4 regions of the Nonomuraea fastidiosa genome follow, and region 2 is predicted to be linked to each of the others. Evidence: riboswitches for the same ligand, from Rfam matches in the RefSeq annotation. Region 2 holds a riboswitch; each other region holds the start of a gene.

Region 1 (5,352 bases), 7.3 Mb from region 2:
GTCGGCCTTGGTGCTGCTCTGTCTCGTCTCGGGGCCGATGCGGTTCACGCAGCTCAGGGAGCGGATCGGCGGTGTCACGCCCAAGGTGCTGACGCAGACGTTGCGTGCGATGGAGCAGGACGGGCTGCTGACCCGCCGGGTGTTCGCGGAGGTGCCGCCGCGCGTGGAGTACACGCTGACCGACCTCGGGCGCTCGCTGCACGGGCCGATCTCGGTGGTGGCGGATTGGGCGGAGCGCAACGTCAACGAGATCATGCGCTGCCGCGAGAAGTACGCGTCGAGCACCGGCAAGTGAAGCCTCAGGGCGACGCGGGCAGGCGTGGAGCGGCGAGTGACGCGGGTGAGCTTGAAACGGCGGCACGGCCGGGCGGGGAGCGGCGGGCGGCGCGGGCAGGCGGGGAGCGGCCGGCGGCCCGGGGCGCAGGGTTGCGGGCCGCCGGCCGGTGGTCAGGCCGAGGTCAGCTTGGTGATCTCGGCGACGATGCCGGGCCAGAGGGCCTTCGGCAGGTCGTGCCCCATCCCCGGGTACGTCACCAGCCGCGCCCCCGGCACCGCCTCCGCCGTGGCGCGGCCGCCGGCCACCGGGATCAGCGGGTCGGCCTCGCCGTGGATCACCAGCGTGGGGACGCGGACGTTCGCCAGCGCCTCCGTACGGTCGCCCGACGCCCTGATCGCCGCGAACTGCCGGGCCGTGCCCGCGGGGTCGAAGCAGCGGTCGTAGGCCAGCCCGGCCCGCTCCCTGACGGCCTCTTCGTCCATCTCGTAGCCCGGCGAGCCGATCGTCGACCAGGTCGCCACCGACTGGTCGATCACCCCGGCGCGGTCCTTCGGCGGCGGGGTGATCAGCGCCGTGATCGCCTCGGGGGTGGGCGGGGCGACGTCGGGTCCCGGCGTGGACATGATCGAGGTGAGCGTCCGCACCCGCTCGGGGTGCCTGATCGCCAGCGTCTGGGCGATCATGCCGCCCATCGAGGCGCCCACGACGTGCGCGGACGGCCAGCCGATGGCGTCCATGAGCGCGGCGGTGTCGTCGGCCATGTCCTCCAGCCGGTACGGCGCGGGCTCCCCCGGCCGGGGCACGCCCGCGTCGTGGAAGTGCGTGGACAGGCCCACGTCGCGGTTGTCGAACCGTACGACGTGGTGTCCCTGCTCCGCGAGGAGCCGGCAGAGCCCTTCGTCCCACTGGATGAGCTGGGCGCCGAGCCCCATGATCAGGAGGAGCGGCCGCCCTGTGGGTGAGCCGAAGCTGTCGTAGGCGATCTCAATGCCGTTTGCGGCTACACGGGTCGTCACGCCGATCAGAATGTCATTCTGGTTGCGGTCCGTAAAGCGGGCATTCGTCCGCCAATAGCGCGCGAAACGCGCGCAGCACGCCGGCGAGCCGCCATGACAGGCCCGCGCCAGATCCGTTGCCGCGAATCGCCGCGCCGGCGCGCGGAGGGGGAAGGCACGCCGGCGCGGCGATCGCGCACATCCGCGACGCCGCACGGGGACGGGGACGTGCGCGTCAGCGGACGGCGTGGACGCCGGGTCAGCGCGCGGCGGGTACCGAGCGGCCGCCGGCCTGCTGGTCCTGCTCGTCCTGTTCGGGCGGGGGCGCGGGGTTCCTGTCGCGCCTGGACCAGGCGCCGGTCGAGAACGGCACCGGGTGGTTCTTCTTGCCCACGCCGGGGCCCCACTTGGTGATGACGTACTCGACCTTGATGTGGCCCTGGCCGCCGATGCCGTCGACGTGCAGCGTGTTCGGGTTGAACGTGCCGCCGGTCAGCTCGGCGAACGTCTTGGCGTCGAGGTCGAGCATGATGCCGCGATTGGAGGGCTCGCCGGGACCACGGTCGCCGACGAAGAAGGGCGCCTTCTTGCCCTTGTAGACCACGTATCCCTCGGTCATCAGCGGCCAGCTCGGGCTGGCCGCAAGACCCTTCTGCATGGGCTTGCCGCTGGCCGGCAGCCCCGTGTCACCGGCCCGGCCGGAGCCGTCGTCCCAGAAGTAGGACGCCGTGGTCGAGCCCTTGAGCAGGATCTTTTCGTCTTTGGTGTCGGCATGGGCCGCCGTGCCGGCGATGGTCATGCCGACCGCGCAGCAGGCGGTCAGCGAGGCGAGGGAACGCAGGCCAAAACGGGCAGACATGAAGCAGCTAACCCTTCACGAGGGGACAGGGGGAGTTACGCCGGGCTCTCGGGGGAAATGGGCGCAGCGGGGCAGAGCACCCGCGCGCTACGCGCGGCGCAAATGATGAGCCTGGGGAAGGGGGCCGCTCAGCAGGCGGCCGTCAACACGAAGCGGTCCGCGAGTACGACACGCTGGTGACACATGTGATACGCAATCCTCTCCATCACGCCTACCGGGTTAGCTGACGGGTTCGGGCGGTGGAGTTGCCCTACCGGCCACGGGGGCCGGATTCACCCCAAGGGGAGGGTGGTTCCCCGGTTCCCGAAAGGTTCGGGATTCGGCGCCAGCCGGTCGTCCGTCTTGGGTAAGGACTAGGTCACCGGCTGGTAATGGCGAACACTCTAACGACGGGATCGGACACCCGCAAACGTTTCACCACGAATCGGACAAAAGATCTACCTTCGGCGGGAATGAAATGCGAAAGGGGCACGGCATGCCGTGCCCCTTGGGATTTCGCTTTCTCAGCCGCCGCTCTTACGCCTGAACGATCTCTTGCTGGCGGCCGGACCGTGCGTCCCGTGAATCTTCGATGGATCGAAGCCCCTGCCACCCGCGCCTGAGCCCGCCTGCTGATTGCGCTTGCGTTCGAGCGCCTCGCGGAACTTGCGCTTCATCTCGTCCTCGGGAGTCTCGCTGACTTCCGGCTCCGGTGTATCCGCCATGAGGACCTCCATGGTGTTGGGGATACTGACAGCTTCGCATGGTGCCGTTCATGACGCGAAACCGGCCTCCACCGCGCTCTCCTGCGGCCGGGCAGGCGCTCCCGGGCGGGTGAGCCGCCGGTCCGGCAGGGCGGCCAGCGCGACCAGTGCGATCACCGCGCCCGTCACGCCGAGTGACGGCACGACCAGTGCGGCGGCGGAGGCGTGCGCGGCGGCCTCGCCCGCCACGGGTACGCTCGCGGCGAACTCCGCCGAATACAGCGTGCCGCCGATGGCCAGCGCCACCGAGCCGCCGATCTGCCGGAAGAAGGTCAGGTTCGCCGAGGCGGTACCGAGGTGCCGCGGCTCCACCGACTGCTGCGCGGCCACCGTCAGCCCGGACAGCATCGGCCCCATGCCGAGCCCCAGAGGCAGCATCCACAGGGCGACCGCCACGCCCGCGCTGTCCACGGAGAGGTTGAGGCACAGCAGCGCGCCCGCGGCCAGCAGGAACGGCGAGACCAGCAGCCACGGCTTGTACCGGCCGCTCTTCGACATCAGCGCGCCCATGAGCACGCTGCCCGCGGCCATGCCCAGCGTCAGCGGGTAGATGCGCAGGCCCGAGGCGGTGGCGCTGGCGCCTAGCGCCTCCTGGAAGTAACGGGGCAGGAAGACGACGCCCGCGTACATGGAGAAGGCCGTGACGAACGAGGTGAGGTTGACCAGCGTGTACGAGCGGTTGGCGAACAGCTCCAGCGGCATGATGGGGCTCGCCGCCCGCCGCTCGACCGCCACGAAGACGGCCAGCAGCGCGAGCGCCAGCAGGATCGGCCCGGCCACGGCGGCGTCGGTCCAGGTGTGGCCGTCCAGCCCCTTCTCGGTCAGGCCCAGCAGCAGCGAGGTGACCGCCAGGGTGAAGACCGCGATGCCGGCGTAGTCGGGCCGGCCGCCGCCGGTGCCCGGCCGGTACGGCAGCCGCAGCACGATGATCGCCACCAGCACGACGCCGATCGGCACGTTCACGTAGAAGGCCCAGCGCCAGCTCGCCTGGTCGGTGAAGATCCCGCCGAGGAACGGCCCCGCAAGGTACGTCAGCCCCATCACGGCGCCGATGGCCCCCTGGACGCGGGCGCCGCCGGACGCGGGCGGGAACATCTCCATCACCAGCGCCAGGGACAGCGGCATCAGCGCTCCCGCGCCGAGCCCCTGGAGCGCGCGGAAGACGATGAGCTGCGTCATGTCCTGCGCGGCCCCGCACAGCGCCGACCCGATCAGGAACACCACCATGCCGATCAGCAGCAGCGGCTTCCTGCCGTGCTGGTCCGACAGCCTGCCGTACAGCGGCACGGTGACCGTGGAGGTCAGCAGGTAGGCGGTCACCGCCCACGTGTAGAGCGTGCCGCCGCCCAGCTCGGCCACGATGCGCGGCAGCGCCGTACCCACGATCGTCTGGTCCAGCATCGCCAGGAACATGCCGCCGAGGACGGCGAACAGGAGGATGCCGTCACCCTTTTTGTCATTGCTCACATGTGAAGAGTGATATGTAAGTCTTTACATGTCAAGCCTTCGATATGCTGGCGGCCATGTCCCTACGGATCGCGCTGCTCGGACTGCTCTCGACCGTCGGCCCCGCCAGCGGCTACGGCCTGGCCAAGACGTTCGACGGCTCGCTCAACCACGTCTGGCAGGCGGGGCACACGCAGATCTATCCCGAGCTGGTGAAGATGGCCGCCGACGGGCTCGTGACCGTCGAGGCGGAGGGCGCGAGAGGGCGCAAGATCTACGCGATCACGCCCGAAGGTGAGCGCGAGCTGCGCACGTGGATGGAGGAGCACCACCCCGTGCTGCCCGCACGCAGCGAGATCGCGCTCCAGGCGTTCCTCCTCCACCTGATGGAGCGCGATCAGGCGATCGCCGTCGTCGAGCGCATCAGGGCCCGCTACCAGGCGCAGCTGGAGAAGCTGGAGGCCCTGCGGCCCGGCCGGTTCGGCCGCCACGCCCACGCTTTGGGCCTCGCCCTGGCCCGCGCCGGCCTCCAATGGGCCGACGACACCCTCACCGACCTCGGGAAAACCTGACCCGGCCCGCTCACTTGATCCAGCCGCGCTTGGCGGCCATGACGCCGGCGGCGAAGCGGGTCTCCGCCGAGAGCATCTCCATGATCGTGGAGATGTGGCGGCGTACGGTGCGCAGGCTCATGCCGGTGCGGTTGGCGATCGACTCGTCCTTGAGCCCGAGCGCCATCATCCCGACCAGGCGGAGCTGCAGCTCGGTGGGCCCGCCGCGGGCCGAGGGCACGGGGACGGCCCCGGCCCCGCCTGGCGCGGCGACGGGCGTGGCCCTGTCCCACAGCAGCTCGAAGTACTGCCGCAGCGCTTTGACGATGACGGGGGCCTTGACCAGGGCGATCCCGTCGGCGCCCGTGGGCGTCAGCGGGAGCATCGCGACCTCTTCATCGACGAGCTTCATCTTCATCGGCAGCCTGCGGATGATCCGCACCTCCTCGCCCTCGGCGATGGAGCTCTGGATCACGTGGTG
Region 2 (5,352 bases):
GCGGCGTGGGCGAGCAGGCTGGGCGCGGTGACGTTCAGCGCGAGCAGGGCGGTGACGCGGTCGGCGTCGGTGTCGGCCAGCGGCATGATCGCCGTGCCTCCGGCGTTGTTGACCAGTATGTCGAGGCGGCCCCAGCGGCCGATCGCCGCGTCCACCACGGCCTGCGGCGCGCCGGCGGCGGTGATGTCGGCGGGCAGGACGGCGATGCCGGGGTGCCGGGCGGCGGTCTCCTCCAGGGGGCCGGGGCGGCGGCCGGCGGCGAGCACGTGCGCGCCCGCCTCAGCCAGGGCGATCGCGGTGGCCCGGCCGATGCCTGAGCCGGCGCCGGTGACGATCGCCACCCGGGCGTCGAGTTGAGTGGTCATGTGCTCGTTCCTTCGTTCGTTGTCAGTGGGTCTTATGGCCGTCATGCCGCCTGCTGCATGAGCACGCTGGGACTTTGCCGCCGCGAGGGGTTAGCGCCGGGCGCGGAGGGGAGGGTGGCGTGGACCGTTCCGAGGAGGCGCGTCATGAGGGTCGTGGTGGTCGGTGGGACCGGCCTGATCGGATCGAAGCTGGTGAACAGGCTGTCGCGGGACGGCCACGAGGCGCTGGCGGCCTCGCCGCGCACCGGGGTGAACACGCTCACCGGCGAAGGGCTGGCCGAGGCGCTGGAAGGGGCGGAGGTGGTGGTCGACGTGTCGAACGCGCCGTCGTTCGAACCGGCCGCCGTGCTCGGCTTCTTCGAAACCTCCACGGGCAACCTGCTCGCCGCCGAGTCGGAGGCGGAGGTCGGGCACCACGTCGCGCTGTCCATCGTCGGTACCGAACGCTCACCGGACAACGGCTATTTCCGGGCCAAGGTCGCCCAGGAGCGGCTGATCGAGAAGTCGGGCGTCCCGTTCTCGCTGGTGCACGCGACGCAGTTCTTCGAGTTCGTGAAGGGGATCGCCGACGAGGCCGACGATGGGGGAGTGGTGCGGATCGCGCCGGTGCTGTTCCAGCCGATCGCCGGGGACGACGTGGCGGCGGTGCTGTGCGAGGTCGCGGAGGGGCCGCCGCTCAACGGCCGGATGGAGATCGCCGGGCCGGAGCGGGTCAGGATGGACGAGTTCTTCCGCGAGGCGCTGGCCGCCCTGGGCGACCCGCGCGAGGTGGTCGCCGATCCGGACGCTCGCTACTTCGGCAGTGAGCTTGCCGAGCACTCGCTCGTTCCGCTGGGTGAGGCACGGCTCGGCGGGATCCGGTACGGGGATTGGGTCGCCGCCGCTGCCGCCACCTGACGGCCCCCGGATCGTTCACACAGGCCACGAGGAGGCCGCCCGTCTGCGTGCAGAAGCCGCGCGACGGTCCTGTCGTGCAACAGGACCGTCGCGCGGCTTCATGGGCGGGCCCGGCGCGCAGGTCGAGCCCTGGGAGGGTTTCCGCGCCGGGCGTTCAGCGGACCGGCGGGGGAGGGGGTCCGTGTCAGGCGGACTTGCGGCCGAGGGCGCGGAGCTGGTCGGGCGTCAGCGAAGAGACGTTCTGGTCGATCGGCGTTTCGGTGTACTGGTGGATCGTCCAGGTCTTCCAGTCGGCCGGCGGGGTGACCGCGCCCTTGGCCCGGCTGTAGTGGGCGACCCACAGCGGGTACTGCGACAGGCCGTGGCCATAGGTGTTGGCGAAGTTCCAGCCGCTGTAGAAGATCGGCTTGACGCCGGTCTGCTTCTCCACGTACGACAGCCACGCCTTGGCCCAGGCGTTGACCTCTTCGACGGACTTGCCGTCAGTGGTCTCCAGGTCCAGGACCAGAAGGTCGCCAGGCTTGGCGGGCTGGGAGTTCACCGTGGCCAGGAAGTGGTTGGCGTCTGCGATGGGGTCGTTGGCGGGGTGGCCGTAGTGGTACGCGCCGCGCACGATGCCCTTGCTGCCGAGCTCACGCCAGTGCCTGGCGAAGGAGGAGTCGACGAAGTCGGTGCCCTCCGTGGCCTTGATGATGCCGAACTGCGCGGAGCTGGACCTCCAGTCGTACTGCGGCTCGTAGTGGGAGATGTCGAGACCGTAGGTCAGGGAGCGAGCCTGGTGCTGGGAGGTGTGCTGCGTGGCCTCGTGCGGGGCACCGTGGTCGGCGGTGGAGGCGTGGGCGGTGCCGGTGACGGCGGTGACGGCGGCGAGCACGGCTCCGCCGAGCGCCAGTCCGAGGCGCTTGCGGTTGTCGGCAAGCTTGGGCATGCGGGGTTGACTCCTTGCTTCCATGCCGCCTACCGGGTTAGCTGACGGGTTCGGGACTGGAAGTGCCCTACGGACGCCGCCAGGGGCGGGCGTCCGATTCACCCCGGAAAGGTGGGTCCCCGGTTCCGCGAGAACGCGGATTCGGCGGCCGCACGCCATCGGGAAGGCGTACGGTCCGGTCAAAGATGCGAGGTAACGCGTGGGCGTCCCTCGACCCGCAAAAGTACATAGTTAGCAAAAGTATCCGCAAGCATCCTAAAGGGATTATCTTCGCATTGCGCGAGTTACCCGCCCGTAAGCCCCATGTCGCCGGGGTTTCTGAACAGGTAAAGTTTTTCGCTCTGCTCAGTCCAGGCCCAGCGTCCTGGCCGTCCTGCCGGCCGTCTCCCGCGCCGGCCCGGGCTGGTCGGACAGCATGGTCCCGTACGTCGGAACAAGCTCGCGCAAAGCGGGCCGCCAGCCCGGCAGCCGGTCGGGGAAGGCGCGTTCGAGCACGTCCAGCATGATCGCCACGGACGCGGACGCGCCCGGGGATGCGCCGAGCAGGGCGGCCAGCCCGCCGTACGCCGACGTCACCACCTCGGTGCCGAACCCGGCGATCGACCCGCGCCCGTGCACCGGCTTGACCACCTGCACCCGCTGGCCCGCGGTGATCGGCTCCCAGTCGCCCGCCCGCGCCTGCGGGACGAACCCGCGCAGCGCTCGCAGCCGGTCGCGGCCGGTCTGTGCGAGCTGCCCCACGAGGTAGCGCAGCATGTCGCGCTCGGCGTGGGCGGCGCCGAGCAGCGTGGGCAGGTTGCCGGGGGTGATGGAGCCCGGCAGGTCGGTGAGGCGGCCGCGCTTGAGGAAGCGGGGCGAGAACTAGTCGCGTTCGCCCGCCAGGTCGCGCACCCGCAGCCGCCACGACCTGCGGTCACGGGAGAGCGAGCGCACCTCGTGCCCGGTCCGCACCTCGACACCGTCGCGTTCGAGTGCCGCGAACAGCCGCCTGGTCAGCACGCCGTAGTCGACGTCGGTGCCGCCGCGCGAGCGGCACAGCGCCACCTCCTCGCCCGCGGGGCGGCCGGCGAACATCAGCGGCAGCAGCTCCGCCATGGCGTCGCGGTCGCGTACGAGCTCCAGGCCCTCGAAGAGCGGGTGCCCGCGCAGCGCCGCGTGACGCAGCCGCAGGTGCTCGGCCCCGGCCGCGCCCCGGGCGAACGAGAAGTGCGGCACCGGCCGGATGAAGCCCGCCGGATCGCCGAGCGTGCCCTCTTCCACCAGCGTCGCCCAGAGCTGGCGGGAGAGCTGGAACTGCTCGCTGATCCTGATGGCGCCGGTCACGTCGATCGAGCCGTCGCCGGTGAGCGGCGTGTAGTTGAACTCGCACAACCCCCCGTGCCCCGTGCCGGCGTCGTTCCACGCCGACGAGCTCTCCAGGCCGAGGCCGTCGAGCCGTTCCAGCGCCAGCACCGACCAGTCCGGCTGAACGCGGCGCAGCAGCACGCCGAGGGTGGCGCTCATGACGCCGCCGCCGACCAGCACCACGTCGTAGCCCTCGGTGACCACCGCGCGCCGCGCTCCCCACAACTCGTATGACAGGTTTGCTACTTGTATAACGGCCCCCGCGCGCGGCCCGGGATCCGGCGTAGCGTGGATCAAGCAAGTGCCCGCCAGGTTGAGGAGGCGATCACGGTGCACCCGGTCTGTTGACGGCCCCATCCCGGGGCGTCACGGAGCCGAAAGGTGACCGTATGAGCAAGACCGACAAGACCCGGCCCTGGTGGGTGAAGCTGGCCGACGCGCCGATGGTGTACTGCCGGCCCGTTCACGACCACCGCGACGGCGCCTGCACGCTGCCCGAGCGGATCGACCGCGAGAGCGCCTCGCTCTCCCGGCGCCTGAGCGGCTGCTACTGGCGGGCGACCGATGCGTTCCTGTTCGGTGAGGGCCGGCTCAACGGGGGCCGCGAATGGGCCCTCTACCGTCGCGAGACGCGCCGTCGCGAGCGCCGCCAGGCCCGCCACGAGCTGCGTCGGCGCCGCGACGACGGCTGACCGTCCAGGGGTCCGGCCGGAAGGCCGGGCCCCTTTTCGCGTACAGCAAACGGATAGATTGTCGATTCGGATGAGTCATCCGCTTTTCTGGTACGGTCGAAGCAGAGGCCGGAAAGGGCGCACGCCCGCCTCCGCCCTCGCGATGTCTCCTGACCGTTGAAAGGAAGCGAACGACCATGCGCATCTTCATCACCGGCGCCAGCGGCTACTTCGGCGGCGCGCTCACCGAGCACCTCATCGCCGCCGGTCACACCGTCGAAGCCCTCGCCCGTTCAGACCGCGCCCGCGACCGCGTCTCCGAGCTGGGCGCCACCCCCGTCGCGGGCAGCCTGTCGGACACCGGCGTCCTCCACGAGGCCGCCGCCCGCAGCGACGCCGTCGTGCACGCCGCCGTCGACTACGGCGACCGGGACATGCAGAACGTCGAGCAGCCGGCGCTCGACGCGCTCCTGTCCGGGCTTCCCGACGGCCGCCCCTTCGTCTACACCAGCACCGGCCTGGTCTACCCCGACACCAAGGGCAGGCCGGTCACCGAGGACGAGGAGGTCAGCGAGCAGACCGCCAGGCAGCCGCACAAATACCTCGGCGAGCGCCGCGTGCTCGCCGCCACGAACCTCGCCACCACCGTCGTCAGGGCCGGCATGATCTACGGGCGTGGCGGCACCACCCTGCTCCAGCTCATGATCGGCCAGGCTCGGCAGCAGGGCGTCGTCACGTACGTCGGCGACGGCGCCAACACCTGGTCCACCGTCCACGTGGACGACCTCGCCGCCCTCTACGCCGCCGTCGTCACCAGGGAGGAGGGTGGCGGCATCGTCAACGCCGCCACCCGCACCGGCACGGCCATCCGCGACATGGCCGAGGCGGTCGCCACCCTCACGGGGGCGCGCGCCGTCTCGCTGCCCCTCGACGAGGCCATGAAGTCCTTCGGCCCCATGGCGCTCGCGCTCACCAGCTCCACGCCCCTCGACCCCTCGCGGGCCGAGCGGTTGTACGGCTGGAAGCCGTCCGGCCCTTCCGTGATCGACGAGATCCTCCAGGGCAGCTACGCCGCAGCGTAAAACGTGCGGCCCGATCAACGGGCGGCCGTCGCGTCGCTACGGCGGGCCTCCACCCGGCCGTCCGC
Region 3 (5,352 bases), 2.3 Mb from region 2:
CGCGAAGGCCGGCGTGTCCCGGCGAAGGGGGGCCGCGTCGAGCGGGTGGGCGGATCTCGCCGCCGAGCAGCGCACCGTGTCGCGGCTGTACGGCGTTCCGTTCTCAGAAATCTACAACGTAAAGGCGCTGTGAAGGGACAGCTCGCCGGAGTCCGTGCGGGGTGGGTGCCATCATGGGGCGGCACTGATGAGCAGGGGAGTGAGATGTTGCATCTGCTGTTGCTGCGTTACACGGGCTCGGAGGAGGCGGCCGGGCCGTACGTCGCCGCCCACGTCGCATTCCTGGAGCGGCACCATCGCGCGGGCGTGTTCCTGGCCTCCGGGCAGACGGTGCCCACGTCCGTGGGCGGGGCGATCGTGGTGTGCGGGGTCGATCGCGAGGAGGCCGAACGGATCGCGGCGGAGGACCCGTTCGTGGTGGCCGGGGTGGCCGCGTACACGATCACCACGATCGACGTGGGGCGGGCGCACCCGGTGCTCGCCGAGATGCTCGGAGCGCGGGCCGTCGGCTGAGACGGTGGTCCGCCGAGGTCTCAGGTGAAGCGCCGTCCGGCGGCCGGGCGGCCTCCGCCTGCCGCGGCGCGGCCGGCCCGCGGCCGATGAGCCGGCCGTACCGGGCGGCCTTTCCCGGTGGACGGCCCCGTCACGGCCACGGCGGAGGCTCGGAGAGGTCCCGCAGCGCCTCGCGGGCGTTGTGACCCGCACCGGCGGAGACCTCCCTGCCGTCGCGGTCGCGGGCGACGGCCAGCACCAGCCCTTCGGCCGGGTTGTGGGTGAGCGTGATCGTGTGGCCGCCGACCAGCAGCGCGTCGGCGGCGGACGGGCGTTCGGGGCCCTCCTTGCCGAGCAGGACGTGCGCGCCGACCAGGCCGGCGACGGGCTTGCGGTGCCGTCCGAGCACCACCGGCTCGCTGTACGGGTCGGCGACCTGGCGGACGAGGTCGCCCAGCTTGGACCGCGCGGTGGACAGCCCCACGAGCGGCAGGCCGGTCAGCACCCCGCCCACCTTGGACAGCGGCACGAGCGCGGCCCACTCCCAGCGCTCGCGGATGATCATGACGGTCCGGCCGCTCTTCGCCTCCTCGATGAGCCCGCCCCAGCGGGCGCGGGCGTCCTCGACCGTGATGGGCACTCCCAGCATCGACACCAGCTCGTCGTACGACGGCCGCTCACCATGGATCACCGAAGCATCGTAAGCTCAGGTGATGTCCAATGTGATCACATCGGATTGACCGGCCCAACCGTGCCGGGTCGCCGACCCGGGTGGGGCAAACCAATGTGATCACATTGGATTGATTGCGGGAGAGCAGGGACCTGTACTTCGCGGTGTGGGCGCTCGCCCTGGTGGCCGAGCACGCCGTGCGGATCGGGCTGGGCGTGGCGCTGCTCGCCGCCGTGCATCCGCTGCTTCCGCTGCTGCTCGGAGCGGCCGTGCTGCCCTCGCTGCTGGTACGCGGCCGCGCCGCCGCACGCATCGACGCCGCCACTGAGCAGACCGCCGAGACCGCCCGCCTGGAGCTGAGCTTGTCGGAGACGGCCACGTCCGCGGTCGCCGACCGCCGCGCTGGACGCCCCGTCCGAGAGCGCGGTCTTCGCCCGGTACGCCGAGGCGGCGAAGTGCCATCCAGGAGCCGTCACGCTGCTGATCACCCACCGTTTCCCGACGGTGCGGATGGCGGACCTCATCGTCGTGCTCGACGGCGGCCGGATCGTGCAGTGCGGCACGCATGACGACCTCGTCGCGGTCCCGGCGCTCTGCGCCGAGCTTGACGCCGTCCAGCGCCGGGCGTTCGAGAGCCCTGCATGACGAAACGCGCACCCCGGTGATGGGGCACGCGTTCTGCCGTCACGAAGAAGGTGGGAGCACCCACCGGTGGGAGTGCGTCAGGAGGCGTACTCGGGGTAGCCGTAGCCGACGACCTGCGACTTGGGCCGGACCCGCTCCTCGACCTTGCCGTTGCCGGTGTTGCCCTCGATGGTGGTGATGGTGCCGTCGCGGTTGTCCTTGACGACGAAGCCGACGTGCTGGATGTCCTTCAGCGCCTTGCCGCCCTTCCAGGAGAAGAACACCACGGCGCCGGGCTTGGCCTCGTGGCCGAAGCGCTTGTTGGCGGCGAACCACTTGGCGTGGGCGACGGTCCAGGCGTCCCAGCCGACCTGCGGGCGGGCGCCGGTCTTCTCGCCGACCCAGGAGACGAACATCGAGCACCAGGCGGCGTTCAGGTAAGCGGTACGGCTGCCGCCGTCGCGGGCGACGGTCTCGGCCGCGCGCTGGGAGTTGGCGTACCACTGCTGGTACGGGGTGCCGCCGCCCTTGGCGTTCTCGGAGGTGCCGATCTGCGACCTGGCGACCGCGAGCACCTGGTCGGCGGTGACGTTGATCTTCGTCTCGTCCCGCTCGCCCGCCTTGTGGGCGGAGCGGGCGGTGTCCGGGTGCTTCGCGGCGGTGGCCGCGGCGACGGCGATCGAGGTGTCGGCGTGGGCCGCGGTGGGGACGCCGAGGGCCGAGGCCAGGACGCCGGCGCCGAGCACGGCGCGGGCAATGGTGTTCTTCGAGACAGCGGTAAGACGGTGCTTGGCCATCGAGGGGATTACTCCTTGCTTCCATGCCGCTTACCGGGTTAGCTGACGGGTTCGGGCGTGGAAGCTGCCCTACGGCACCGAAGTGCCGATTCACCCCAAAGGACGTGGGTCCCCGGTTCCGCACGTGGCGGATTCAGCGGTCACAGGACAAACCTGTGATCTTTCGTGCGATGGTCTGACATAGCCGGACAAACCGGACGTATGCCTTAAGATGCCCCATAAGGTAATACACGAGGCAAGAGGATTACAAATCCATAAAAGTAAAGTCAGCCGAGCTGACTGCGAGCCTCGGCCAGAAGCCCCATCATGGCAAGGGATTCGTCAAGAGGCATGATCGAGGATTCGGTCCTGCCTTCGGCCGTGGCGGCGCGGACTTCGCGGAGCTCTCCGGCGTAACCGTTGTCCGCCGGATTGAGCACGTGCTCCTCCGGCTCCATCGACGGCCCGGAGAGCACGATCCGCTGCGGTGCCCAGAACGGCGCCTGGATGTCCGCGCGCATCTGAGTACCCACAACGCTGGCCTGGTTCGGGTAATTCCCGAGCAATGAGGTCGCCACGAGAGCGTGCTTGCCGCCGGGGTAGAGCAAGACGCCGGCCGCCTCCGCGTCAACGCCGTTCGGGGCGAGCTTACCGGTGACGTGCAGGCCGGTGGGCATGCCGAGCAGGAGCTGGGCCAGCCCGAACGGGTAGATCCCCAGATCGAGCAGGGCTCCGCCGCCCAGCTCCGGCGCCCACAGCCGGTGCGCGGGGTCGTACGGGTGGGCGAAGCCGAAGCTGGCCTGCACCGACCGGATCTCGCCGAAGCGCGGGTCGTCCTTGATCAGCTGGATGAGCGGGTTGAAGCGCATCCACATCGCTTCCATCAGGAAGACCCCCGCCTCGCGGGCCAGGCGCACCATCTTCTCGGCGTCGTCCACGGTCGCGGCCAGCGGTTTCTCGCACAGCACCGCCTTGCCCGCCGCGATGGCGGCCTCGGCCACCTGCAGGTGCTGGGCGTGCGGGGTGGCGACGTAGACGGCGTCCACCGCCGGGTCCGCGCACAGCTGTTCGTAGGAGCCGTACGCCGACTCGGCGCCCAGCTCCGCCGCCAGGGCCTGCGCCCTGTCCAGGCTTCTCGATCCGACGGCGGCCACCCGCATGCCGGGTTCCGCCACGATCACCTTGCCCACGGTACGGGCGATGCCGCCGGTGGCGGCTATTCCCCAAGTGAAATCTCGCACGCCGGCGATCGTATACGGAAGGTAAAAACGCTTAAATGGCGGGTGGTGCCGGAAATATCAGAAATGTCCGGTAGTCACATCCGTCACATTCACACCCCGTGGAATGTGTCGGGGTCGGGCCCGAGTCGCTGCCCCCTGCTCATCGCACTGATGGCCGCGAGGTCCTCGTCGTCGAGGAAGAAGTCGAAGACGTCGATGTTCTCGGCGATCCTGGCCGGCGTGATCGACTTCGGGATCACCACGTTGCCGATCTGGAGGTGCCAGCGCAGCACGATCTGCGCGGGCGTCTTACAGTGCTTGTCGGCCAGCACCCGCAGCGCCGGGTCGTCGAGCAGCCCCCTGCCCTGGCCGAGCGGGCTCCACGCCTCGGTGAGTATGCCGTTGGCCTCGTGGAACTCCCGCATCTGGCGCTGCTGGAAGTACGGGTGAAGCTCGATCTGGTTGATCGAGGGGACGATGTCGGCCTCGTTCATGAGCCGGGTGAGCGTCTCGACCGTGAAGTTGGACACGCCGATGGCCTTGGCCCGGCCGTCCCGGTAGATCCTCTCCATGGCCTTCCACGCCTGCACGTACTTGTCGTGCTGGGGCATCGGCCAGTGAATGAGGTAAAGGTCGACGTAGTCGAGGCCGAGCCGGGCCAGCGACTCCTCGAAGGCGGCCTCGGCGCGGTGGTGCTGGCCGTTGGCCAGCTTCGTGGTCACGAACACCTTCTCGCGGGGCAGCCCGCTGGCGCGCACCGCGCGTCCCACGCCCTCCTCGTTGCCGTAGGCGGCGGCGGTGTCGATGTGCCGGTAGCCGGCCTTGAGCGCGGTCAGGACCGCCTGCTCGGCCTCTTCGGCCGGTACCTGCCAGACGCCGTACCCGAGCTGCGGGATCTGCACGCCGTCCGTGTTGAGCATGAGCGAGTTCATACCCTCCATTGTTCACGTCGCGTTTCTGGCGGCTTAAGGCGGTGGGGCTAGCTTGAAGCGGTCGTGAACGGCCCATCACCCGGGAGGGCAGGAGTGGTCGAACAGGCGTCGGCCTGGGTGGAGTCCCCGCTCCAGATGCTGTGCGCCGTCGAGGCCCACCATGCCGGGCTGCTCGGCCCGGCCACCGCCATCGTGCCGCGCGCCGGCCTGCGCCCGCTCAAGGCGACCAGGCGCGAGCTGCGCTCCATGGCGCTGCCCGAGGGCCTGGAGCTGGCCGAGCCGCGTGAGCGCATGCCGCGCCACATGCAGGCCGTGGGCGACGCCTTCTCCGGCAAGGTGCAGCTGCGCTGGCTGCTGTCCAGACCGGGCCGCGTCGTGGTGGTCGACGACGGGCTGGCCACGCTGCGGCTGCTCGAACTGCTCGCCGGAGGCCCGTTCCGGCCGCTGCTGCGCGCCCGCGCAGCGCCGGGGCCGCTGCGCAGGGCACTCGGCCTGGCCGCAGCCCTCCGGCTGCGCCTCAGCGACGTGTCGATCTTCACCGCGCTGCCCGTGGACGATGCGCTCGCCGAGGCCGTACGCCGCGCCGGCGTGCACCTCGTACACCACGAGTTCGCCTGGCTGCGCGCCCAGCCGCCGAG
Region 4 (5,352 bases), 2.8 Mb from region 2:
CCTGGCGTGCGCAGCGCCAGTCCGTGCACGAACGACTGGATCCCGCCCGTGCGGGGCGGGAAGTCGTTCGTGACGAAGAGCACGGGATGTGTCACGGCAGGGGTACGCCGTTCAGCCGCGCCCACGCGCGGGCCATGGCGATGCGCTCGGGACTTGACGGATGGGAGGCATAGAGCACATATTCCACCGCATTCGGCGTCAAGTCGGAAATGTTGGTTGTGGCCAGGCGCTTCTGCATGGCGATGAACGTGGCCGGATCCCGCGTCAGATCCAGCGCGTGCACGTCGGCCCTGGCCTCGATGTGGCGGCTGATGAGGTTCTGAGCCGGGCCCAGCAGGAACCCGCCGATCGTCATCAGCCCCATGAGCGCGCCGACCGCCCTCGGATCGGTGATCGACATGACCTTCGTACGCCGCCGCAGCGGGTCGAAGATCACGTACAGCAGGATCGCGCCGAAGGCCGAGCCGAGCGCGCCGATGAGCGTGCCGTGCAGCACGTCGTCGTACTTGGCGTGGCCCAGCTCGTGCGCCACGACCAGCTCCACCTCCTTCTGCGGGGCCTGGAGCAGCGTGTCGTAGACGACGATCCTGCGGGTGGCGCCGAAGCCCGACACGTACGCGTTGAGCGCCGTCGTCCTGCGCGAGGCGTCGGCCACCAGCACGTCCTTCACCGGCACGCCGTCGCGCGCGGCCATGTCGAGCAGGTTCGTCCGCAGCGTGCCCTGCGGCATCGAGGTGAAGTCGTTGAACAGCGGCTCGAACACCACCGGGTAGACGAACGACGCCGCCACCGTGAACGCGAACGCCCCGGCCGCCGCCGGGATCCACCAGCGCCGCACCTTGCGGGCCAGCGCCACCAGGACCAGCAGCATGAGACAGAGCAGGCCCGTCTCCACGCCCAGGCTCTTCAGCCGGTCGGCCGTCCAGCCCGCCCAGTCCTGCGTGGACAGGCCGTACTCGCGCAGGATCGTCTCGAACCACATGCCCAGGGGCCACCTGAGCGCCTCGACGATCGCCGTGATCACCACCGTGCCGAGGATCACCCGCAGCCACCACGGGCCCCTCAGCCAGGTCAGCACCTTCGCGCCGAACGGGGTGGCCACCAGCACCCCGGCGAAGATGAGCGTGAGCGCCAGCGACAGGTAGCTCGGCAGGCTGGTCGCCGCGTCGAACGCCTCTCCCCTGGCGATCTGGGCGGCGGTGAAGTCGCGGGCCGGGTCGGGCGGGCCTCCGGTCAGCACGTCCCAGGGCGTGGTGAACGCGGCCACGGCGATGATCACGATGCCGAGCAGCACCAGCGCCAGGGCCGCCTGGCGGCGCAGGGCCGGGGTGGTGGTTCCGCGTTCGTCCATGCCCGCACCCTTCCCGCTGCTCAGGGCCTGAACGTGCTCCTTTCCGCCGCCTCCGTCCGAGGCCGGCGTGTTCGTCTGTGTGCCGCTTCCTGCGGCCTCCGCGTCCTGGGCCCGCGTGCCGCTGCCCGCGGCCTCCGCGTCCTGGGCGCCGCTCGCGGCGGGCGCGCCCGGCGGGTGGGCGGCGCCCACCGTGGCCAGCGCCTCCTCCGCCGCGCGAGCGCCGTCCTTCGCCCCCTGGGTCTTCTCCTGGCGGTCCGTCTCCCGGTCGTCCGGGTCTTGTCGTTCGCTCATCTGCCTCCCCTTCACACGAGCTGATCCCGCACGTACGCGCGCCACCGCGCGGTCAGCGTCGCGACGGAGAGCCCGAGCGCGGCGAGTGCCCGATCGGTCCCGCGTACGCGGGCCGCACGGTAGAGCCTCACCAGGGTCCCCTCACCGAACCGGTCAGCGAGGAAGCGACACGCCAGCCAGGCCTCCTGGTACGCCCGCGCGAGCGCGGCAGGGTCGCCGCCGTTCGCCGCGAAAGCCGCAGGTCCGGGCAGAACGGTCGGGAGGCGGCCGGCCCGTACCTCGGCGGCCAGCTCGGCGGCGGCCGTCGTCACGGGCAGCCCGGCGTCGCGGTAGGCGACGTAGTCGGCGAAACCCTCGTACAGCCAGACGGGCAGGCCGCCGGTGCCGGCGACGACATGGGTGAGCTCGTGGGCGAGGACGACGTCCCTGCCCGTGGGGTTGAGCCTGGCGAACGACTCGGGCACGACGATCACCCGTTCGCCGTCGGCGACCGCTGCGAGCCCGTCCACGCCGCCCACCCGGGCCAGCGCGGCGGCCTCGCGGGCATCGGCCGGTACGACGATCAGGGGGCGTACGGGGCGGGCGAGCACCGCCGAGACCCTTCGGCTCGCCGTGTCGGCCCTGCGCGCCAGCTCGCCGAGCCCCGTGGCGTCGTGGCCCACGACCGTGGACCATGTGCCGCGGCGCACGATGTGCGGGCCCGGCCACAGGTCGCGTACCGGCTGGGGCAGGATCGGCGCGCCGGGCAGCGGGGCGGCGGCCGACGCGAGCGAGGCGGCGGCGAGCACCAGCCCGGCCGCCAGGGCACGTCGGCTCACCTGCTCAGGCACAGCCCCGATGGTAGGTGGTCCCCTGACACGCGAGAGCCCCGTCCGGATCGGGGAGGATCCGCACGGGGCTTCTTCACGCGCCGGGACGGACGGCGCCGACGAAGGACGCCTTACGCCATCCGCTCAGCTTGTCGATGCGTACCCGTTCACCCGTCCGAGGTGAATGGATCATTCTGCCTTTGCCGACGTACATGCCCACATGGCCGAGCCCGTTGAAGAACATCAGGTCACCAGGCTGCAGGTTGCGCCAGGAGACCTTCTTCCTGACGCGGGCGAACTGGCTGCTCGCCACGCGCGGGAGCTTGACGCCGGCCTTCCTCCAGGCGTACTGGACGAGACCGGAGCAGTCGAACGAACCAGGTCCGGTGGCTCCGTAACGGTACGGGTCACCGATCTGCTTCTTGGCCACGGCGACGGCCTTGCTGGCCCTCGCCCTCTGCAGGGCGGCTCTGGCGGCCCTCTTGCGGGCCTTGGCCGAGATGGCGGTGCGGGCGGTGGTGGCCGCCTTCACCGTCATTCCGGCCGCCGCACTGGCTTCGCGGGTCGTCGCCGCCTGAGCCTCGGGGGCATGGAGGACCATACCTCCGGCTGTCACAGTCAACGTGAGTGCGACACCACTCAGGGCAAGGCGGGACAGGCGGGGGTTCTGCAGGGATTCAGACAGGATTTCTCCTTGGGTCTTCCACGAACGCCTACCGGGTTAGCTGACGGATTCGGGCGTGGAAGTCGCCCTACGGCGCGATGGCGCGCCGATTCACCCCTGATCCCTTGGGGACGTGGGATCGCTGGGTCCCCGGCTCCGTGCCTCCTGTCTGCACGGATTCGGCAGGTCGCGCCCCGATCGATGAGTGCGATGGGGATGTCGGGGCCGACCGGCGGATATGTAGCTGTCTCACATCGGGAGGGACCGATGATCGGTTCGCGACGACATGGCTTGTCCGCCGCGACGCCAGAAGTTACGCCGAACGGTCACGAATCGGCAAAGCCCGAGTAATGCTGTAAAGATCAGATAGGGGTATTTGTCAGACTCAGAACCGCTGCTGGGACCCCAGGCCCCGTGACCAAAATGTGACCTCACTCACAATTCTTTTCCCGCTGCTGTGTAAGGTCCCATCCGCCACAACTGTCACCTTGGTCACAAACGTGAACATCGTTCCCGCGCGATCTCCGGCCTGCGCGAACGGTTGTTGTGACAGGCGTAACTTCCGAAATTTCCCCGATTTCCGACAGGCCCTAGCAGCAAGATCACGCCCGTGGCCACTGATCAAGTCCGTCGCCACCACGCTCCCTACGAAGTGGCGTAGTAGAAGGAGAGCGACGCGATTCACACATCGAAGAACGGCGACTAAAAGGAATAGCGGCTCCACATGGTGACCGATCGAAAACGGCCGGATGGCAGGCTTTCGGGCCGGTTCCCCGCCCCGCCGGACCGGCCTCGTCACCAAGCCCGAGATCCCCCTGCCACTCGGCTGGATCGCACCCCACCGGATCGGCCGAAGCCGGTTCACCACCCCACCGGACCGGCCGAAGCCGGTTCACCACCCCACCGGACCGGCCGAAGCCGGTTCACCACCCCACCGGACCGGCCGAACCCCGCAGACCGGCCGAAGCCGGTTCCCCGCCCCGCGGAGCGGCCGAATGGGCGGGCGATGGCCTTGGAGGAGCGCTGACAAAAGCGGCCGGCCCGCTCATAGAGGCTGCGCGCTACGTCGCAGACCTTCGTACGAGCGGGCAGGCCCTTGAGAAACGGGTGCAACCAGGCGGGTCACCCCGCCACGTCAGCCTTACGGGCGGATCGCGCCGACGAGGCGGCGGCCGTACGCGGAAAGCTTGACCACCTTGACGACGTCACCCGTCTGCGGCGCGTGGACGATTTGCCCGTTGCCCGCATAAATACTGACGTGCCCCAAACCCTCGCTGAAGATGAGGTCACCGGGCTGGAGGTCGTCGAGCGACACCCGCCGGTTCGCGCCCCACGCCCACTGCTGCCAGGTCGTCCGCGGTAGCCGCACGCCCGCGGCCGCCCACGCCGCCTGAGTGAGCCCCGAGCAGTCGTACCCGCCTGGACCGGTGCCGCCGAACACGTACGGCTTGCCGATCTGCGCGTACGCGAACCGCAGCACCGCCGCGGCGCTTCCCGAGGCGGGCCCGGTGTACTTGAGCCCGGTGCTGTTCGGGTTGCCCGGGTTGTAGGCGCCCAGCCTGTCGAGCAGCTTCTTCTGCTGCGCGATGAGCTTGAGCACCTCCGCGCGCTCCTTCTGGACGGCGTCGCGCTCCTTGTCGGCCTCCTTGAGCGCCTTCTGCGCCTTGTCACGCTCGATCTTCAGGCCCCGGTTCTCCCGGTCGAAGGCCGCCAGCTTCTGCAGCCGTTCCTGGGCGAGCTGCCCGGCCACGGCGAGGCCGGCCAACCTGCCCTGCGGGTCGTTGGAGCCGAAGATTCCAGGCCAGGACGTGAGGTCCTCGCCCAGCTTGTAACTGTCGACGGCCATGCCGACCACCTGAGTGCGGAGGTCGGCGACGGTGGCCAGCTTGCGCTTGTAGCTCGTGTCGAGCTTGGTGTAGGTGCTCTTGGCCTTCTTGTAGCGCTCGGTGGCGGTGTTGTAGCGGTCGACGACCTTGTCCGCCCTGTCGTTGAGCTTCTCCAGCTTGGCCTTCGCCTGGGCGATCGTGGGTTTGGGATCAGCGAGGGCCGCTCCCATCGGAGTCAGCATCAGTCCGAACGCGAGACCCGCGGCCATCGGCACCCGGCCACACCTCACTGTATCGCCTCCCAGGGATCTTAATCTGGGGCGAAATAGTACAGAAGTGGCGCGTGAGGTAAGGCTAAACGCACCAATTCGTAATTATGCGCGGCTAAGCCGGCGCAGCAGCAATCCCGAC

What was found. Region 2 has a riboswitch for cyclic di-AMP ahead of ACFMQL_RS40255 (glycoside hydrolase family 25 protein). Riboswitches for the same ligand answer to the same signal wherever they lie in the genome.
Region 1: linked by a shared signal. The riboswitch ahead of ACFMQL_RS06500 (hypothetical protein) and the one ahead of ACFMQL_RS40255 (glycoside hydrolase family 25 protein) in region 2 are both predicted to bind cyclic di-AMP.
Region 3: linked by a shared signal. The riboswitch ahead of ACFMQL_RS29350 (CHAP domain-containing protein) and the one ahead of ACFMQL_RS40255 (glycoside hydrolase family 25 protein) in region 2 are both predicted to bind cyclic di-AMP.
Region 4: linked by a shared signal. The riboswitch ahead of ACFMQL_RS27195 (C40 family peptidase) and the one ahead of ACFMQL_RS40255 (glycoside hydrolase family 25 protein) in region 2 are both predicted to bind cyclic di-AMP.

What each region holds. Positions count from the first base shown of each region.
Region 1 covers NZ_CP170570.1:1,451,032-1,456,383, forward strand. Annotated here, with positions in the region: gene ACFMQL_RS06490 (winged helix-turn-helix transcriptional regulator) at 1-295, shown strand, start outside; gene ACFMQL_RS06495 (alpha/beta fold hydrolase) at 448-1,293, opposite strand; gene ACFMQL_RS06500 (hypothetical protein) at 1,532-2,131, opposite strand; cyclic di-AMP (ydaO/yuaA leader) riboswitch at 2,325-2,466, opposite strand; gene ACFMQL_RS06505 (DUF5302 domain-containing protein) at 2,635-2,847, opposite strand; gene ACFMQL_RS06510 (MDR family MFS transporter) at 2,884-4,341, opposite strand; gene ACFMQL_RS06515 (PadR family transcriptional regulator) at 4,398-4,892, shown strand; gene ACFMQL_RS06520 (hypothetical protein) at 4,903-5,352, opposite strand, start outside.
Region 2 covers NZ_CP170570.1:8,720,548-8,725,899, reverse strand. Annotated here, with positions in the region: gene ACFMQL_RS40265 (SDR family NAD(P)-dependent oxidoreductase) at 1-365, opposite strand, end outside; gene ACFMQL_RS40260 (SDR family oxidoreductase) at 510-1,262, shown strand; gene ACFMQL_RS40255 (glycoside hydrolase family 25 protein) at 1,447-2,190, opposite strand; cyclic di-AMP (ydaO/yuaA leader) riboswitch at 2,202-2,347, opposite strand; partial or broken gene ACFMQL_RS40250 (malate:quinone oxidoreductase) at 2,536-3,039, opposite strand; gene ACFMQL_RS40245 (FAD-dependent oxidoreductase) at 3,052-3,738, opposite strand; gene ACFMQL_RS40240 (hypothetical protein) at 3,924-4,226, shown strand; gene ACFMQL_RS40235 (NAD-dependent epimerase/dehydratase family protein) at 4,403-5,287, shown strand; gene ACFMQL_RS40230 (FAD-dependent oxidoreductase) at 5,302-5,352, opposite strand, start outside.
Region 3 covers NZ_CP170570.1:6,385,685-6,391,036, forward strand. Annotated here, with positions in the region: gene ACFMQL_RS29330 (hypothetical protein) at 1-133, shown strand, start outside; gene ACFMQL_RS29335 (YciI family protein) at 205-513, shown strand; gene ACFMQL_RS29340 (hypothetical protein) at 644-1,183, opposite strand; gene ACFMQL_RS29345 (hypothetical protein) at 1,297-1,731, shown strand; gene ACFMQL_RS29350 (CHAP domain-containing protein) at 1,885-2,583, opposite strand; cyclic di-AMP (ydaO/yuaA leader) riboswitch at 2,596-2,732, opposite strand; gene ACFMQL_RS29355 (Gfo/Idh/MocA family oxidoreductase) at 2,850-3,803, opposite strand; gene ACFMQL_RS29360 (aldo/keto reductase) at 3,893-4,714, opposite strand; gene ACFMQL_RS29365 (hypothetical protein) at 4,808-5,352, shown strand, end outside.
Region 4 covers NZ_CP170570.1:5,891,253-5,896,604, reverse strand. Annotated here, with positions in the region: gene ACFMQL_RS27210 (glycosyltransferase family 4 protein) at 1-83, opposite strand, end outside; gene ACFMQL_RS27205 (M48 family metallopeptidase) at 92-1,642, opposite strand; gene ACFMQL_RS27200 (hypothetical protein) at 1,654-2,472, opposite strand; gene ACFMQL_RS27195 (C40 family peptidase) at 2,546-2,989, opposite strand; cyclic di-AMP (ydaO/yuaA leader) riboswitch at 3,147-3,310, opposite strand; gene ACFMQL_RS27190 (NlpC/P60 family protein) at 4,257-5,171, opposite strand; gene ACFMQL_RS27185 (NYN domain-containing protein) at 5,316-5,352, opposite strand, start outside.